DNA from 2 places in the Pseudarthrobacter sp. DSP2-3-2b1 genome. Region 1 is predicted to be linked to the other one. Evidence: predicted binding sites of a transcription regulator. Region 1 holds the regulator's gene; the other holds the start of a gene.
The links. The regulator HrcA, encoded in region 1, represses chaperone genes, less so after heat shock. The targets are predictions, from matches to a motif close to TTNGCACTCGNNNNNNNCGAGTGCNAA.

Region 1 (9,643 bases):
TCCACAGGATTCTGCAGGGACTGGCTGCGCAGCAAGGCCACAAGCTGCTGCAGAACCGCGGGGCTGATGACTGTGCCGCGGGCTACCAGGCCGCGGACCTCATGAAGCAGCCGCATGATGCGGGGCACTTCGGTGGCAGGTCCGCTGATGGACAGTTCGTTCCCACGGACATGGAAGTTGACTGAAGGGAACTGCTCTTCGATGAAACGCAGGGCCTCATCGTGGCTGCCGAGGGATTGGACCATCTGATCGGAGTTGTCGAAGAGAACCACCTCCGTCCGGACACCGGGAAGTGAATGGGGGAATTCTCCGGCGGCGCGGTCGGTATTCAGCCGGCGCTTTCCGTTCGTTGATTCAGTCATGGTGCTGGCCCGCAGGCCCGTGGTCCCCTCCAGTTCGATTTCATCTGCCGACGGCGGCTGCCTGAGCGGGTTGTTGCCGCGCACGCAGGAGCCAACGGATTCCTTCCATCTTACGCCAGCAGGCGCACTCCGGCGGAGCCACTGATGCCCCCGGGCAGCCGGCGGACCCGAAGATTCCCAACTGCAGGGATGTCATTAGGTATCAACTTCATATCGGGCTCATATCGTTCCCGTTGCAGTTGCGCCCCCGCGCCCGCTTCCGGCCTTGTGGCACAACCCGCTATGCCATGCTGGAAATCAAAGCCGTCCGGGGACCGGCTCAGGAGGCCCACGCCTCAGTATTCACTTTCAGGAAGGACAGGGCCACCAGAGTGCCGGACACAGCGATGCCCCTTACTGCGGGACGTGCCGCGCGGCGGTTGCGTCTGCGCGCAGCCGTGGGTTCCCTCGCTGCCCTCCTGTTGCTCAGCGGCTGCATCGCGGAGCCTGGCCCGGAATCCACCCTGCCGGGAAGCGCCACTGCTGCCGCGTCGGGCTCGCCCGGTGTTCCCGCCACCAGCGCACCGCTGGAGACCACCCAGTCCTCGAACAAAGCTCCGGTCTATTGGCTTGGCCGCAGCAACGGCAACGTTTTCCTTTACCGCGAATTCCGGGACGTGCCGGAACAGGAAAATCCGGTGACGCGTGCCCTGCGCGCCATGATGTCCGAAAAGCCGCTGGACCCGGACTTCTTCACGCCCTGGCAGAATCCCGAAAAACTGGCGTCCTCCATCTCAGGCAAGAATGTGATCACCGTGGACCTCTCCGAGGACGCGTTCAACAGCAACCTCGACGCCGATATGGCCGTGCGTGCCGTCCAGCAGCTGGTCTACACGGCCACGGCCGCAGCGGCCAGCTCCGGCCTGATCGACTCCGGCCAGCAAATCCAGGTCAGGGTGCTGGTGGACAGTCACACGGACTATATGGCATTCGATCACGTCCAGCTCGGTGGCCCGATGTCACGTGCCGGCGGGCTGGCGGCACCCGTGTGGATCATCGACCCGCAGGAAAGCACCACCCTCGCGGGCGGCAGTGTCAAGATCAGCGGCCGCAGTACCATTGCGGGCGGCAAGCTGGGGTGGCAGATCCTGCGGGTGGAAGGAAACGGGGACAAAGCGCCTTACCTGACCGGGGAAACCACCGCCGGTACAGAAGCCGCCCAGTCGGGCCTGTTCACGCTTGCCCTCAGTCTCTCCTCAGGCAACTACGAGCTCCGGGTCTCGCAGGTGGACGCCGGCACCGGCCAGGAGCTGAACGTGGATACCCGGAACTTTACTGTCGGGTAGCGCTCCAGCGCCCCAGTACGTCACTCGCCAGCACCACCGCTGCAGGCCCTGCTGTGGAGGACCGGAGGACGTGGTGCCCCAGCAGTGCCGTCACTGCGCCGGCATCACAGAGCCTGGTGACTTCGCGGGGGCTGATGCCGCCCTCCGGGCCGACGATCAGCAGGATTTCCAGCGGACCGGGCCCGGGTTCGGCAGCTTGCCACGCCTCCAGCACAGTACGCAGCGGCCGCACTGCGTCTTCATGGAGGATCACCGCCAGGTCTGCGGACGCGACGGCGGCGGCGAGGCCCGGCGTCTCGACGGCGGCACGCACCTCGGGGATCCATGCGCGGCGTGCCTGTTTCGCGGCGGCCGTGACCACGGACTGCCATTTGGCATGTGCCTTGGCGGCCCGCTCACCCTTCCACCGCACAATGGACCGTTCCGACTGCCAGGGGATCACGGCGTCGATCCCTAACTCCGTGGCGGTTTCGACGGCCAGTTCGTCCCGGTCCCCCTTGGCCAAAGCCTGGACCAGCACCAGCCTGACAGCAGGCTGTTCCTCAAGCGCCAGCGCCGCGCATTCCACCGTGAGCCCAGCGGGGGACGCCGAAACAACTTTTCCGGTGAGCCGCTTTCCGGCGCCGTCGGCGATGTCCACCGGTTCCCCCGCGGCGAGCCGCTTCACGGTCACCGCGTGGCGCGCCTCCGGACCTTCAAGGACGAACACAGCGCCGGGAATCATGTGGTCCAGCGTCCCTGCACCACTGAAGAAGACGGGATTGCTCACCGCTACAGGTTACCGAACCGGTCCCGCAGCTTCGCGAACACGCCGCCGCTGACGGCCAGCTTGCCCTCGGTGAACTGTTCTCCGCGCAACTTCGCCAGCTGCCTGAGGAGGTCCTCCTGGGCGGCATCGAGTTTCGCCGGCGTCTCCACCTGGAGGTGGACCATCAGGTCGCCGCGGCCGTACCCGCGCAGGTGGGTCACGCCCAGGCCGCGGAGCGTGATGATCTCCCCGGACTGCGTCCCGGCCTTCACGTCAATCTCCTGGAGCCCGTCGAAGGTCTCCAGTGAAAGCTCGGTGCCAAGGGCGGCCGCGGTCATCGGAATGTTGAGGGTTGCGTGGAGGTCGTCGCCGTCGCGGGCGTACGTGGCGTCGTTGTTGACACGGATTTCGACGTACAGGTCTCCGGAGGGTCCGCCGGCCGGGCCGGCTTCGCCCTGGCCGGAGAGCTGGATCCGGGTGCCTGTTGCCACACCGGCCGGCACCTTGATGGTGAGCGAACGGCGGCTGCGGATACGGCCCTGGCCGCTGCACTCGTTGCAGGGATCCTTGATGACGGTGCCGAAGCCTTCGCAGCTGCCACACGGGGCGGCCGTCATGACCTGGCCCAGAATGGAACGGACGGCCCTCTGGACCTGGCCGCTGCCACCGCAGATATCGCAGCGTTCGGGGTGGCTGCCCTCACGGCAGCATGAACCGTTGCAGGTGGGGCACGTGACGGCGGTATCGACTTCAAGCTTCTTGTTGACGCCGAACACGGCGTCCCGGAGTTCGATCCGGACGCTGATGAGCGCATCCTGGCCACGGCGGACCCGGGACGCCGGACCGGCCTGGCCGCCGGCCCCGAAGAAGGTGTCGAAGATGTCCTGGAACGCGAAGCCCTGGCCGGCGTAGCTGCCGCCGCCGAAGCCGTTGTCGGTGCCGTTCTCGTTGCCGGTGGTGTCATAGACCCGGCGTTTCTGGGGATCCGAAAGCACCTCATAGGCGTGGGTCACGGCCTTGAAGCGGTCCGACGCATCATCTCCGGGGTTGACGTCCGGGTGAAGTGTGCGGGCCAGCTTGCGGTAGGCCTTCTTGATCTCTTCTCCGGTGGCTTCCGGCGAGACCCCGAGGACGTCGTAGTGGCTGCTCAAAGTTCGTATCTCTTCCTTGTTGTACTGCCGGCGGCTGGACCGCCGGCACTGCTCATGGTGCCTGGGCCGGTGCTGTTACGGACCCAGAATTCTTGAAAGATAGCGGGCGACTGCCCTGACGGCGGCCATGGTGGTGGGGTAGTCCATGCGCGTGGGGCCCAGGACGCCGATCTTGGCGGTGCTGTCCGGTCCATAGGCCGTGGCCACTACGGATGCTTCGGCCAGGCCGACGTAGGGGTTCTCGCGCCCGATGCTCACGGTCACACCGCGGGGATCCTGCGCCATTTCGCTCAGGAGCCTGAGCATCACCACCTGCTCCTCCAGCGCCTCCAGGACCGGGCCGATACTCAGGGGGAAGTCCACATTGGACCGGGCAAGATTCGCTGTTCCTGCCATGACCATACGGTCTTCGCGGCTGCTGTGGGCGAGTGTTTCCAGGCCGTGTGCCAGCGCCTGCGCGGCTGCGCGCTGCCCAGGGCTGACCGACGAAACCACCGCCGGCAGCAGTTGGGTCAGCTGGCTCAGCGGCGTGCCGGACAGGGATCCGAGGAAGTGGGTCCGCAACCCGGCGACGGCGTCCTCGCCAAGGTCCTGGCCGACGTCGGTCACCCGTTGTTCGACCTTGCCGGTGTTGGCAATCAGGACAACGAGGACCCGCCGCGGGGCCAGGAGGACGAATTCGATGTGCCGGATGGTTGCCCGGCTGAGGTGCGGGTACTGCACCACGGCAACCTGGTTGGTCAGCTGCGACAGCAGCCGGACCGTCCGCTCGAGGACGTCGTCGAGATCGTCGGAGCCCTCCAGCAGCGACTGGATGGCCCGGCGCTCTGCCGGGGAGAGCGGCTTGACCGCGGAGATCTGGTCCACGAACAGCCGGTAGCCCTTGTCAGTGGGAATCCTGCCGGCGCTGGTGTGCGGTGCCGTAATCAGGCCTTCGTCCTCCAGCGCCGCCATGTCGTTGCGGATGGTGGCGCTGGAGACGCCAAGGTGATGGCGTTCCACCAAAGCTTTGGAACCCACAGGCTCACGGGAGTGCACGTAGTCCTCCACGATGGCACGCAGTACTTCAAGTTTGCGCGGCTCGCTCACACTCCACCTCCATCTACGGGTCGCGGCTGTCCGGCCGGGCCGCCGGCATCCTCCCGATCCTGCGGACAGGGCAGCCGGGAAGGACTGGCCGGCGTTAGCACTCGACATGCCTAAGTGCTAACAGTCTAATATGACTCGCCCCGTTGTTAGCATTGGTACCGCTCCGGGCGAAACTCCGGGGGACCATCTAGCGCAAGGCGGAGTCAACCGATGCAGTACCAGAATTGGGGTCCGCAGGAAATCAAGGCGCCCGTCAGGAATGAACTCCCCGAGGTTCCGGTGGAGCGGGGAATGGTCCTCGAAGACGCGCAGTCCGGCTGGGTGGGTGCCGTGACCCGGGTGGAAAAGTCCGGCGGCATGCACGTGGTGGCCCTCGAAGACCGGCGCGGCAAGTCCCGTTCCTTCAAGCTTGGCTTCGGTTTCCTCCTGGAGGGCCAGCCCATCCGGCTGATGCCCCCCGCTCCACGGCAGCCCGGGATTCCGGCCAGCGCCGGCCGGACGGCCTCCGGCTCAGTGCGCGTGGCAGGCCAGCGTGCGCAGGTAGCCAAGGCGAGCAGGATCTGGGTGGAAGGAAAGCACGACGCCGAACTCATCGAAAAGGTCTGGGGCGATGACCTGCGCGTGGAAGGCATCGTCGTCGAACCTCTGCATGGCATCGATGACCTGGCGGGGGCGGTGGCTGCTTTCCAGCCGGGACCCGGCAGGCGGCTGGGTGTGCTGGTGGACCACCTGGTGGCTGACTCCAAGGAGTCCCGCATCGCAGCTGGGGTAATGGCATCGCCGGGGGCGGCCGGCAACGTCTTGATCGTGGGGCACCCTTACGTTGACGTCTGGCAGGCCATCAGGCCATCGGTGCTGGGTATTAGCAAGTGGCCGGTGGTTCCCCGGGGGCAGGACTGGAAGACGGGCATCCTGGCGGCGTTTGGCTGGCCGCACGCCACCAAGGAGGACATCGGGCTCGGCTGGCAGAAGCTCCTGGGCGCGGTCCACACCTACGCGGACCTGGAAGCGTCCCTGCTGGGCCGGGTGGAGGAAGTCATCGACTTCCTGACAGTGCCTTAGCTGACCGGGAAGGACGCCGGCGGGGCATTTGGCCATTGACCCAGTATTCTTGGTACTGCGGAGGCAGCCGTTTCGTCAGGCAAGTACTCTCCAACAAGCACTATTGCACTCTCGAAGGAATGAACAGTGGCACAAAACGCACGCGAGCACCCGGACGATCACGGCCGTTCGGAGTACCAGGGCGTTCCCGCAAATGCGTTGCCCCTCACGGCCAGCGAAGACCGGCAGTGGGCCACCCTCGCCCACTTTGGCGGGATCCTTGGCTGCGTTCCCTCACTGCTGATTTTCCTGATCTTCAGGGAGCGCGGCCCCTTCACAGCGCAGGAGTCCAAGGAAGCCCTCAACTTCAGCCTGCCGCCCACCATTGCTGCACTGGTGGCCAACCTTCTGGTCTTCATCCCCGTGGTGGGAAACATATTTGCCGTCATCGCCACCCTGATCTGGATCGCCCTGACGTGCTTCTCGGTGGCCGCCGGCATCCATGTCAACAAAGGCCAGCCGCACCGATACCAGTACAACCTGCGCTGGATCAAGTAGTCCCCAGCCACACCAACGCTTTAAGCGGTTTCAGTCCGGCAGGATCCGCCGCACCACTGCGTCGGCCAGCAGGCGGCCCTTGAGGGTCAGCACCAGCTTTCCGCGGAACGCAGCCGGCGCCTCCACCAGGCCGTCGGCGATCAGCCCGGCCATGGCGTGACGGCCCGGCTCCCCCAGTGTTGAGACCGCAAGCCCCGAGACGAGCCGCGCCTCGAGCATGACCCGCTCCACCTCACGGGTTTCCGGATCCAGGGTTTCCCGTCCGGCGGCCGGGGAGAGCCCTTGCGCCAGCCGTCCGGCGTACGCAGTGGGATGCTTGACGTTCCACCACCGCACACCGCCAACATGCGAGTGGGCGCCCGGACCGATACCCCACCAGTCATCGCCCCGCCAGTACGCGAGGTTGTGCCTGCACGCCTGCTCCGGTGTGCGGGCCCAGTTGCTGACCTCGTACCAGCCCAGCCCTGCCGCGGTGATGAGTTCGTCGGCGAGTTCGTATTTGTCGGCGTGGTCGTCGTCGTCGATGCCTGGAACTTCGCCCCGCCGGATCTGGGCGGCGAGTTTGGTGCCGTCCTCCACGATCAGCGCATAGGCGCTGATGTGGTCCGGCTGGTAGGACAGCGCTGTCTCCAGGGATAAGCGCCAGTCAGCCAGGGACTCCCCCGGCGTTCCGTAGATCAGGTCCAGGCTCACGGCCAGGCCGGCGTCGCGGGCCCACTGCACCACCTGCGGCACACGGCTGGGAGTGTGCGTGCGGTCCAGGACCTTCAGGACGTGGGGAACGGCGGACTGCATGCCGAAGGAAACGCGAGTGAAGCCCGCTTCCTTGAGGATGGCCAGGGATTCGGGGGTGACCGAGTCCGGGTTCGCCTCGGTAGTGACCTCGGCGCCAGGCTCCAGGCCCCAATGCCCGACGGCGGCACTCAGGATCTGTGCGAGGTCTTCAGCAGGGAGCAAGGTAGGGGTACCGCCGCCGAAGAAGACGGTGCTCAGCGGCCGGTCCGGCAGCCCTGAGCCCCGGAGGACGTGAGCGGCGAAATCCACTTCGGACACGGCTGTGGACGCGTAGGCATCCTGGGAAGCACCGCCGCCGAGTTCGGTGGCCGTATACGTGTTGAAGTCGCAGTACCCGCAGCGCACAGCACAGAACGGGATGTGCACGTACAGCCCAAAGGCGCGTTCCGCAGAACCGTCTGTTGCCTGGCTGGGCAGCAGACCGTCCGACGGCGCCGGGTCGCCGAGGGGAAGGGTGCTAGGCATTGCGGCGGCCTCCGGTGGTCAGGGCCACGCTCATCATTACTTCTTGGCCTTGTCCTTGGACTCGTCCGTGGTCAGCGCAGCGATAAACGCTTCCTGGGGGACCTCCACGCGGCCCACCATCTTCATACGCTTCTTGCCTTCTTTTTGCTTCTCCAGCAGTTTGCGCTTACGGGAGATGTCGCCGCCGTAGCACTTGGCCAGGACGTCTTTGCGGATGGCCCTGATGCTCTCGCGGGCAATGATCCTGGAGCCAATGGCGGCCTGGATGGGTACCTCGAACTGCTGGCGCGGTATGAGCTCGCGGAGCTTGGTGGTCATCATGACGCCGTAGGCGTAGGCCTTGTCACGGTGGGTGATGGCGGAGAAGGCGTCAACCTGTTCGCCCTGGAGCATGATGTCCACCTTGACGAGATCGGCCACCTGGTCGCCGTCGGCCTTCCAGTCCAGCGAGCCATAACCGCGGGTCTTGGACTTGAGGATGTCGAAGAAGTCAAAAACGATCTCCGCGAGCGGCAGCCGGTAGCGGATTTCCACGCGGTCTTCGGAGAGGTAATCCATGCCGCCGATAACGCCGCGGCGGCTCTGGCACAGCTCCATGATGGCGCCGACAAATTCGTTGGGTGCCAGGATGGTCGCCGAAACCATCGGTTCGCGGACCTCGGCGACCTTTCCGGTGGGGTATTCGCTGGGGTTGGTCACATGGACCACCTTCTTGTCCTCCAGCGTCACCTCGTATTCGACGTTGGGGGCGGTGGAGATCAGGTCCAGGTTGTACTCGCGTTCGAGCCGTTCCCGGGTGATCTCCAGGTGCAGCAGACCGAGGAAGCCTACGCGGAAGCCGAAGCCCAGCGCCGCTGACGTTTCCGGTTCGTAAACCAGAGCCGCGTCGTTAAGCATCAGCTTCTCCAGGGCGTCACGCAGCACCGGGTAGTCAGTGCCGTCCAGTGGATACAGGCCGGAGAAGACCATCGGTTTGGCATCCGCATAGCCCGGGAGGGATTGGGCCGCCGGCTTGGCAAGGTTGGTGACGGTGTCGCCCACTTTGGAGAGCCGGACGTCCTTCACACCGGTGATCAGGTAGCCCACCTCGCCCACGCCAAGGCCCTTTGAGGGGGTTGGTTCCGGGGAGCTCACGCCGATTTCAAGGAGTTCGTGGGTGGCCCGGGTGGACATCATCTGGATGCGTTCGCGGGGGTGGAGCATGCCATCAACGACGCGGACATAGGTCACCACGCCGCGGTAGGTGTCGTACACGGAGTCGAAGATCATGGCCCGGGCAGGGGCGTTCGGGTCACCCTTGGGGGCGGGGAGGTCGCGGACGATCTTGTCCAGCAGGGCTTCAACGCCCATGCCGGTCTTGCCGGAGACACGGAGGACGTCGTCGGGGTCGCCGCCGATCAGGCTGGCAAGCTCCGCGGCGTACTTTTCGGGCTGGGCGGCCGGGAGATCGATCTTGTTCAGGACCGGGATGATGGTGAGGTTGTTCTCCATCGCCAGGTAGAGGTTGGCGAGGGTCTGGGCCTCAATGCCCTGCGCCGCATCCACCAGCAGGACTGCGCCTTCGCAGGCTGCCAGCGAGCGGGAGACCTCGTAGGTGAAGTCAACGTGACCGGGAGTGTCGATCATGTTCAGCGCATAGCTGTTGCCTTCGAGTTCCCACGGCATGCGGACGGCCTGGGACTTGATGGTGATGCCGCGCTCGCGTTCGATGTCCATGCGGTCCAGGTACTGGGCCTTCATGTCGCGGGACTGAACGACCCCGGTGAACTGCAGCATGCGGTCGGCCAGCGTGGATTTACCGTGGTCAATGTGCGCGATGATGCAGAAATTCCGAATGATGGCCGGATCTGTCGCGGCGGGCACCGGGGCGGTGCGGGCCATGGGAGACACGCAGGGTCCTTACTGTTGGCATTCACGCGGCCGCCTGCAGGACGCACCGAAGGCACCCTGCGGCCGGGCCGCACATTTAGAACCTCCAGTGTCCCACGTCGGGGCCCATCGCACCGCATCCAACGGGCAACACCGGGCCGGCGATATTGTTGGCCCATGCCTATTAACCTCCGCTCCTTGGCCAGCGCCGTCCGGATGACGGTCAGGGTCCTGGAGAAA
Region 2 (9,643 bases), on a different contig from region 1:
GTTCCCGCGCTGGATGGTCACGGTGGCTTTCGGTGTTTTCGCGGCTGCCTTTGTTGGGGTGCTCGGCGGCGGTCCCGTGTCCTCCGCCATTGCCTTCGTGGCCAACATCGGAGTGAGCCTCCTGGCCCGCCAGCTGGGCCGGTGGCGGGTTCCTGACTTCTTTACGACGGCGGCGTGTGCGTTCGCTGTCACGCTCAGCGCGCTGCTGCTGTGGCGTTTTGACCTGACCACATCGCCGGCCATTGTGGTGGTGGGCGGCATCCTGCTGCTCCTGCCTACCGGGCGGCTTGTCTCGTCAGTCCAGGATGCCATCAACGGCTTCCCGGTGACCGCGGCCGGCAGGTTCCTGTCCACGCTGCTCACCTTCGGAGCGATCGTGGCCGGAATCGCTGTGGCCTTCGTGGTGGGGGCCATGTCCGGAATGCAGCCCATCAGCGTCACCCAGACGTTCCCGCCGGCCTATGACCTCTGGGTCCTGGTGATCCTGACCGCCATCGCAGTGATAGCCATCGGCATCACCGAGCAGACGTCCTGGGAGCTGCTGCTTCCCACCGCTGCCGTTGGGGTGGCCGGCTACTTCGTGTTGTTGGGCGCCGCGCAGCTCGGCGTGGGCGACCGGTTCTCCCCGGCGCTCGCCGCCGTCGTCATTGGGCTGCTCGCCAGGGTGGTGGCCCTGAAAATGGGCGCACCGCAGCTGGTGGTGGCAGTCCCCGCCGCCCTCATTCTGCTGCCCGGGCTGACCATCTTCCGCTCCATGTACGTGCTGACCATCGAGGAGTCCGAGATCCTGCTGGGCGCCGGGGGGATGCTCAACGCCGGCGCGATTGTCCTGGGCACAGCGGGCGGGATCGTGCTCGGCGATACCCTCGCCAGGCCGCTGACCCGCAGCCTGGCCAGCAACGAGCGGCGCCGCGCCCGCCGCCGCTGACCGTTCGGGCCGGCCGTCAGTGTCCGCAATCAGAGTTCGCTGTCAGATTTTTCCGACCGGGAGCTTCTTCTCGGCCTGGAAATCGTCCTCTACGCGGCCCTTGGCCCAGTAGCCGGACAGCGACACCTGGCTCCGTTCCAGGCCGCGCTGGACAAACAGCACGTCCCGCAGGGCCTTCATGTAGCCGCGCTCGCCGTGCGCAAAAACATCCACCCGTCCGTCCAGCCATTGCGCCTCCGCGACCGCCGAAACCAGGAGGCCGCTGTCGCCGGCCGGTACGCCGTTGCGGAAGAGCCAGCTGACCTGGATGCCCGGCGGAGCTGCGATCGGCTGGATATCGGCCTCACTGTCCACCTCCAGGAATGCAAGCCCGCGCGCCTCAGCTGGCAGTGTCTCGATTGAGGCGGCGATGGCCGGCAACGCGGCCTCGTCGCCCGCGAAAAGGTACCAGTCGGCGTCGGGCGACGGGTTATAGGCGCCGCCCGGACCGGTGAAGGTGAACCCGTCCCCGGGCTGGGCGGCAGCCGCCCACGGCCCGGCAAGCCCCTCGTCGCCGTGGATCACAAAGTCAATTGCAAGCTCGTTGGCCTCGACGTTCACCCAGCGGACTGTGTACGTGCGGGTGAAGGGCCATTGCGCCCGGGGCATGGTTTCGCGGATGGTCCACAGGTTCAGCGGCTGGGCGTAGGCAACCCCCGGCTGCGGGAAAACGATTTTGATGTAGCGGTCCACGAAGCTGTTGTTGACGAAATCGGCGAAGCCGTCGCCGCCGGCGATGATCCGGACCATATGCGGGGAGAGCTGTTCGCGCCGGATCACTGTGAGGTCGATCTGCGGGCGGGATTTCCTGGAGGCGCTCGTGGCTGCGGGGACTGTGCTCATAAGGCAACCCTAAGCTAAGGCGCCGGGGGGAGCTCCCAAGTTACGCCCGGGCATCCCTGTTCCCGCAGGAGTTCGTTGATCCGGCTGAACGGCCGCGAGCCGAAAAAACCGCGTGACGCTGACAGGGGGCTGGGGTGGGCGCTGGAGACCACCGCGGCACCTGACAGGAGCGGCCTGACGCCCTCCGCATCCTTCCCCCACAGCACCGCGACGAGCGGGAGCCGACCGCCGTCGGGATCTTGCCGGGTGGCAACCGCGGTGACTGCCGCCGTCGTGATGGCCTCCCAGCCCTTGCCCCGGTGGGATCCGGCGCTGCCCGCGCGGACGCTCATGACCCGGTTCAGCAGCAGTACCCCCTGGTCAGCCCAGGCCGACAGATCGCCATGGATGCGGGCGGGGATGCCGAGATCAGCCTCCAGCTCGCGGTAGATGTTCGCCAGGCTCCGCGGAATGGGGCGGGTCCGCGCATCAACAGCGAAGGACAGCCCGACGGCGTGGCCCGGCGTCGGGTAGGGATCCTGTCCGACCACCAGGACCTTCACGCCGGCCAGCGGCTGCCGGAACGCACGCAAAACGTTCGACGGCGACGGGAGCACCCGGTGCCCGGCGGCAACTTCGGCTGCCAGGAAGGCGAGAACGCTGCGCAGCTGAGGCTCAACGCCGGCCAGGGCAGCCGCCCAGTCCTCGGCCATCAGCTCCCGCAGCGGCAGCCCGGCCATCTCCGCGAAGTCCAGGGCGTCCGCCGGGTCCGTCTCCAGTTCGAACAAAGCGTCAGAATCAAACACGCTCCCATTCTCGCAGGCACCGGTTCTCGCAGGCACTGGGGCGCTGCCGCTGCGGCGCAAATGACATTGGTGTTATTCGCGCCGTAACATGGGGTGGAATTTCCAACTTATCCAGCGAAGGAGTGTGCAGTGGCGGAACCAGCTCGGGAGCACGTGCCGGAGCCGGCGGAGCAGAACCCGCTGCTGGCAGATTTTACGCCGCGCGATTCTCCGTTGAGCGGGCGTGACCAGCAGATGCTTGCCCTGGAACGCCAGTGGTGGAAGTACGCCGGCGCCAAGGAACAGGCCATCAGGGAGCTGTTCGATCTGTCCGCGACGCACTACTACCAGCTGTTGAACGCCCTGATCGACACCGAGGCCGCCCTGGCCCACGACCCCATGCTGGTCAAGAGATTGCGTAGACTACGTACGTCGCGTCAGCGGGCACGCACAGCACGCCGCCTGGGTTCCGACGCCTGACCACGTCTGTGCTGAGCCATCAGCAGCAATCAACAAGGATGTCTCACCACCATGACCAAATACGCTCGGGATGAATTCGACAAGGTCCCGGAGACCGCTTCGCGCCAGGGTGTCCACCGCACGGCCTCGGCGCCCGCCCGGCGCAAGCTGTGGCCCGTCCTCGCAGTCGGTGTAGTGGCGTTGGCCATCGGCCTGGTTGCCTTTCTGATCCTCCCCAAACTCGGCTTCTCCCAGGCCGGGAGCCAGGCGTCCACCAGCGTCGAAACCACAGCAGCCCCGGAGTCAAGCGCAGCACCGCTGGCCACCACCGGATCAGCCCCCAGCGCGCAGCCCTCGGCAACCTCGGAGGCCGCAAACGCCCAGGCCGAGCCGAGCGCTGCACCCAGCGCCACGCCGTCGGCCGCCCTCCTGGACAAAACCCAGGGCGTAGCGATCTACAACGCCGCCGGAACGGCAGGGCTCGCCGGACGGATCAGCTCACTGGTCCAAGCCGACGGCTGGACCCTCGGGCAGGTGGGCAACTGGGGTGGAGCGCCCCAGCAGACCTCCGCCATCTACTACTCAGGTGCCGCGCAGAAGGCCAACGCGGAAGCAGTCTCCACCTTGCTCAGCATCCCCACAGTTGTCCAAAGCCCCGACTTCCAGGTGCCGCTGGTAGTAGTCCTCGGACCCGACTACCGGTAGACCTCGCTAGAGTGATTTCAGGCCACCGGCGGCACGACGAATAGAGCGGACAGCATCATGGCATTGGGAACGGTTAAGTGGTTTAACGCCGAAAAGGGCTATGGCTTTATCACCGTGGACGGCTCCGGCGACGACGTTTTTGTGCACTGGTCCGCCATCGAGGGCGAGGGATACCGGGCGCTCGATGAGGGGCAGCGGGTGGAGCTCGAAATCGGCGAGGGCGAGAAAGGCCCCCAGGCGGAAAGCGTCCGGCCCGCAGAGTGAAGCCGGCCAAATTGCCGCCAGTCCTCGGTGTTGCCGCGTTTCGTGCAGCGGCGTTTCGTGCCGTCGCCGGAAGCGCTGCTGTGCTGACGCTCGCCGGCTGCTCCGGCGCGGCGGGTAACGCCCGGCTGGAGTCCGCTGACGCCTCAGGCGATGGCACGCTGCGTATCGGGCTCATCCTTGACAGTGCGGGCGAGCAGGAGTTCCTCAACGATTCCCAACTCGCCGCGGCGACCCTAGCCGTTAAGGAAATCAACGCAGTGGGCGGTCACAAAGGCCGCCCGGTGGAACTCCTCCCCAGACCGTCAGGCACTGACCCGGCGGCCCAGGCGGAGGAACTGGTGGGCGCCAAGGCTGACGTGGTGATCGGACCCACTGATTCCAGCCACGCTGCAGCCGCCATCGACGCACTGGCCCGGGCGCGGGTAACGCTGATTTCGCCGGCAAACACAGCTGCGGGCCTCTCCGGCTACAAGAGCGGCGGCTACTACTTCCGGACGGCGGCTGCGGACGTTGCCCAGGCTTCCGTGCTGGTGAAGCTCGCCAAGGACGGCGGCGCCAAGAGCCTGGCCGTGGTCCATCAGGACAGCGCCTACGGCAAGGACGTCGCGGCAGCCGTGGCCGGCGCGGCCAAGGACGCCGGCCTGGACACAGTGGCCACCGCAGGATTCAAACCCGGCGACGCCCGGAAGGCGGCAGCGGACGCCCAGGCAGCCAAACCCGACTCCGTGGTGCTGATCGCCAGGGACGACGCCCAGGGCGCCATCGCCGAGCTCAACAACGCAGGGCTTTCCGGGAAAAAAATCGTCCTCAGCGACGGCGCCTTCGCCCAGTATGGGTCCGGCCTGGGTTCAAAAGCCCTCGATGGTGCCCGCGCAGTGGTGCCCGGTGTCCTCCCCTCGGCCGATTTCCAGGCGCGGCTGATCGCAGTCAATCCGGCGCTGAAGGACCTGTCCTTCGCAGCAGAGACCTACGACGCCGTGAACCTGGCGGTCCTGGCGGCAGCCGCCGCCCAGGACGATGCCGGCCGCTCCATCGCGGCCAATCTGATCGCCGTATCCGGGGGAGTTGCAGGCGGCCAGAGCGCCGCCCCGTCCGGCAAACCGTGCCTTTCCTTCACAGACTGCCAGGGCGTTCTGAAGACCGGTGCAGGCATCAATTACGACGGCGAATCGGGGCCGGTTGCCTTCGACGCCAACGGCGACATCACCACCGCCAACTTCATGGTGTTCACCTACGGCGCCGACAACAAGGCCTCACTCAGCGGCCGTGAGGCCGCCGGCCGGGCCGCTGGCTGATCGCCCGTGGCGAAACCGCCCGCCTGCAGAGTGAATAACCCGACTGTTCGCTTGCACTCTCACCTATGGAGTGCTAATTATTGACTTAGCACTCTTACGTACCGACTGCTAAAGCATCGTCCGTTTTATCCCGGAAACGACGCTTTGCGAAGGTCCGTGGAGCGAAAGAAATACCAAGCTGGAGTGAGATCCCCAGCCGCGGCATACAGAGGCCGCCGGTCAAGGATCGTCCGTCGCGGGCACTGCAGTGAGGTTCATTCTTAACGACTGTCCCGAAAGGACTACTGCCGTTATGGCCAAGATCATTGCATTTGATGAAGAGGCACGCCGCGGTCTTGAGCGGGGCCTGAACATCCTCGCCGACGCCGTCAAGGTCACCCTCGGCCCGCGTGGACGCAACGTCGTCCTCGAAAAGAAGTGGGGCGCCCCCACGATCACCAACGATGGTGTTTCCATCGCCAAGGAGATCGAGCTGGACGACCCTTACGAAAAGATCGGCGCCGAGCTGGTCAAGGAAGTTGCCAAGAAGACGGACGACGTCGCCGGCGACGGCACCACCACGGCCACCGTGCTGGCACAGGCCCTCGTTAAGGAAGGCCTGCGCAACGTTGCGGCCGGCGCTGACCCGCTGTCCCTCAAGCGCGGCATCGAGAAGGCTGTAGAAGCCGTCACGGTTGAACTGCTGGCCTCCGCCAAGGAAATCGAAACCAAGGAAGAGATCGCGGCTACGGCTTCCATCTCCGCCGGTGACGACGAAATCGGTGCGCTGATTGCCGAAGCCCTGGACAAGGTGGGCAAGGAAGGCGTCATCACCGTCGAGGAGTCCAACACCTTCGGCCTGGAGCTTGAGCTCACCGAGGGCATGCGCTTCGACAAGGGTTACATCTCCGCTTACTTCGTCACCGACGCTGAGCGCCAGGAAACGGTCCTTGAGGATCCGTACATCCTGATCGTCAACTCCAAGATCTCCAACGTCAAGGAACTGGTTGCTGTCCTGGAAAAGGTCATGCAGTCCTCCAAGCCGCTGCTGATCATTGCCGAGGACATCGAGGGCGAGGCCCTGGCCACCCTGATCGTCAACAAGATCCGTGGCACCTTCAAGTCCGTTGCCGTCAAGGCTCCGGGCTTCGGAGACCGCCGCAAGGCTCAGCTGGCCGACATCGCTGTACTCACCGGTGGCCAGGTCATCGCTGAGGAAGTCGGACTCAAGCTGGAGACCGCCGGACTCGAACTCCTGGGCCGCGCCCGCAAGGTTGTTGTCACCAAGGACGAGACCACCATCGTTGAAGGTGCCGGCGACGCCGACCAGATCGCTGGCCGCGTGTCCCAGATCCGTGCCGAGATCGAAAACTCCGATTCGGACTACGACCGCGAGAAGCTGCAGGAGCGCCTGGCCAAGCTGGCCGGCGGCGTTGCAGTCATCAAGGCCGGTGCCGCAACCGAGGTTGAGCTCAAGGAACGCAAGCACCGCATTGAGGACGCTGTCCGCAACGCAAAGGCTGCTGTTGAAGAGGGCATCGTCGCCGGTGGCGGCGTTGCACTGATCCAGGCCGGCGCCAAGGCGTTCGCCAACCTGAACCTCACGGGTGACGAAGCAACCGGCGCGAACATCGTCCGCGTTGCCATCGACGCTCCGCTGAAGCAGATCGCCTTCAACGCCGGCCTCGAGCCCGGCGTTGTGGTGGACAAGGTCCGCGGCCTGCCTGCAGGCCACGGCCTGAACGCAGCAACCGGCGAGTACGTCGACCTGCTGGCTGCCGGCATCAACGATCCCGTCAAGGTAACCCGCTCTGCCCTGCAGAACGCGGCGTCCATTGCCGGTCTCTTCCTCACCACCGAGGCCGTAGTGGCCGACAAGCCGGAGAAGAACGCTCCGGCCATGGGTGGCGGCGACGAGATGGGCGGCATGGGCGGCTTCTAGCCCCCATTTGCCGGAATCTTTTCCGCACAGAAAACGCGGCCCCCTCACTGAGGGGGCCGCGTTTTTGTGTCCTGGAAGATCGTGTGTTCGCGAAGCCGGTCTGCCCTACTTGCGGGCAGTGGCGAGCATCCCCTCGACTTCCTTCTTGAAGGCCTCCGCTGCAGCCTGGGGTGTGAGGCGGTCATAGAGCACCTCGTCGGTGAAGCGCTTGATCACGTTCTGGACGCTTCCTGCCCCTACCGGCGGAACCGGCGGCGCGTCGGCGATGTCCGGGGCGATGTCCTTGAGGAACGCCACCACGGTGGTGTCCGCCGGCTTGAGGTCAGGGGTGATCTTCTCAACGATTTCCGGGTTGCTGGGCACCCCACGGTCCGTCATCAGGATGGTGCCAGCCGCCGGGCTGTTGGCCAGGTAGTTGATGAACGTGGCGGCGGCCTCAGGGTGCTTGGACCGGGAGGAAGCGGACCAGAACATGGTGGGCTTATAGTACATTCCGTTGTCCGAGGATTTACCGTCAACGCTGGGAGCGCGGAGCATCTTGATGCCGCTGCCGGTGGTGGTCTCCAGCGAACCAAGCTGGTTGGTCCACCACCACGCCATGCCGACGCGGTTGGTACCGAACAGGCTTTCCTCCAGGCCGGCTCCCGAATCCTCGGTAGCGACGGTGGCCGGCGGGCTGGCCTTGGAATCGCGCTGTTCCTTCAGGCGCTCCCAGAACGAGGCAGCTGTTGCGGTCTCGAAGCCCAGGGTGCCGTCCTGTGAGTACAGGTTCTCGCCATGCTGCCGCAGCCAGATGATGAGATCGGCCTCGTTGCTGCCGTAGGCGGCACCGTAATTCTTGCCATCTCCGGCTGCGCTGAGCTTGCTGGCCGTTGCCATGAAGTCGTCCCAGGTCCAGGTGGTGTCGTCCGGCACCGGGACATTGGCCGCTTCAAAAACCTTGGTGTTTGCCATGATGACGTAGGCGTTCTTCCCGGTGCTCAGACCGTACTGTGCGCCGTCGTACTGGCCCGAAGCGAGGGATTCCTTGTCCAGCTTGGTGGTGTCGATCCCGCTCTGCTTGGAAAGATCCAGCAACGCTCCGCGTCCGCCATACTCGGCAATGTATTTCTGGTCCATCTGGATGACGTCGGGGGCGTCGTTGGCTGCGGTTTTGGTCGCAAGCTTGTCCCAGTAACTGGCCCATTCGCCGGGCTCGGACTCGATTTTGATGTTCGGGTGCTCGGCCTCGAAAGCGGAGATGACCTTCTCGGTCTGCGCGTTGAGGTACTCGTTTCCCCACCAGGCGAACCGCAAAGTGACTTCTTCATTGCTGTCGGATCCGGTGGACGCTCCGCACCCCGTGGCGAGCAGCGATACAGCTACTGCGACTGCGCTGAGCTGGAACCGTCGCCGGCTGAATTTCCGCTGATCTGTCTTAATCGTCATTGATCTGCCTTTCCTCGTCCTTGTGGAGCCACGCTCCAGCTGTTCCGCTGAGGCGTCATCGCCCTGGAAGCCTGCTGACGAGAAAGCGGTTTCTCATCACTGGTTCGATTCTGCAGGACGTATCTATTCCGCGTCAAGAGTTTCGGTAAGCGGTTTCCTGCGGCCACCCTGTACTGAGCCCTGCTTCCTCCGACGCGGTGTTAGGGCGGGCCGTCTGGCAGGATGGTTCAGTGACGATTACTGCGGCGGCCGATGGTTCGGCTTTAGGAAATCCGGGACCTGCTGGCTGGGCCTGGTACGTGAATGATGACTGCTGGCGGGCAGGCGGCTGGCCGCACGGCACCAACAACCAGGGCGAACTGATGGCCGTCCTGGATCTCTTCCGTGCCACCGCCCACGTTCCGGGTGAGGACCTGCGTGTCCTGTGCGACAGCCAGTACGTGATCAACTCCATCACCAAATGGATGCCCGGGTGGAAGCGCAAGGGGTGGCGGAAAGCTGACGGCAAACCCGTCCTTAACGTTGAGCTCCTGAAAGAACTGGACCGGGAGCTTGCCGGCCGGAAATACACCTTTGAGTGGGTCAAGGGCCACGCCGGCCATCACCTCAACGAAGCAGCGGATGAGCGGGCACGTGCTGCTGCCACCGCGTACCAGCAAGGGGTGGCGGCCCGTTCAGGTCCAGGCTTTGCAGGTGCCCCGGCCGCAGCAACACAGGCCACGGCAACCCCGGCCACAGCCCCGGCAGCCCACGTTCCGGCGGCCAAAGTTGCGGCGCCCAATGTTGCGGCGGCCGCGAATGGCCGGTCAGGTTCTTTCCGTCCCGAGAGCTACGACGAACCGGACCTCTTCAGCGAGCTTGAAAGCGATTCCTTTGGCGCGCCGGAAGCCAACGGCGCAGGGCCCCGCCCCGAGGAGATCGTTGAGGCGCTCGAGCGCGAGCTGTCAGGCCCGGACGTCAGCGGCGACATCGGCCGAACCGGAGTCCTCCTCCACCC

Region 2: groL (chaperonin GroEL) is a predicted target of HrcA. The motif match lies at 5,383-5,409, and genes of this name have one in related genera.

Annotation. Positions count from the first base shown of each region.
Region 1 is NZ_JAFCTI010000004.1:243,668-253,310, forward strand. It holds gene ACP7AX_RS07640 (PhoH family protein) at 1-362, opposite strand, end outside; gene ACP7AX_RS07645 (GerMN domain-containing protein) at 749-1,687, shown strand; gene ACP7AX_RS07650 (16S rRNA (uracil(1498)-N(3))-methyltransferase) at 1,674-2,456, opposite strand; gene dnaJ (molecular chaperone DnaJ) at 2,459-3,586, opposite strand; gene hrcA (heat-inducible transcriptional repressor HrcA) at 3,662-4,675, opposite strand; gene ACP7AX_RS07665 (DUF3097 family protein) at 4,886-5,737, shown strand; gene ACP7AX_RS07670 (DUF4870 domain-containing protein) at 5,864-6,274, shown strand; gene hemW (radical SAM family heme chaperone HemW) at 6,305-7,534, opposite strand; gene lepA (translation elongation factor 4) at 7,571-9,424, opposite strand.
Region 2 is NZ_JAFCTI010000001.1:547,375-557,017, reverse strand. It holds gene ACP7AX_RS02405 (threonine/serine exporter family protein) at 1-928, shown strand, start outside; gene ACP7AX_RS02400 (siderophore-interacting protein) at 971-1,810, opposite strand; gene ACP7AX_RS02395 (uracil-DNA glycosylase) at 1,825-2,595, opposite strand; gene ACP7AX_RS02390 (DUF3263 domain-containing protein) at 2,725-3,054, shown strand; gene ACP7AX_RS02385 (LytR C-terminal domain-containing protein) at 3,106-3,738, shown strand; gene ACP7AX_RS02380 (cold-shock protein) at 3,796-4,002, shown strand; gene ACP7AX_RS02375 (ABC transporter substrate-binding protein) at 4,014-5,297, shown strand; gene groL (chaperonin GroEL) at 5,590-7,218, shown strand; gene ACP7AX_RS02365 (ABC transporter substrate-binding protein) at 7,324-8,646, opposite strand; gene ACP7AX_RS02360 (RNase H family protein) at 8,877-9,643, shown strand, end outside.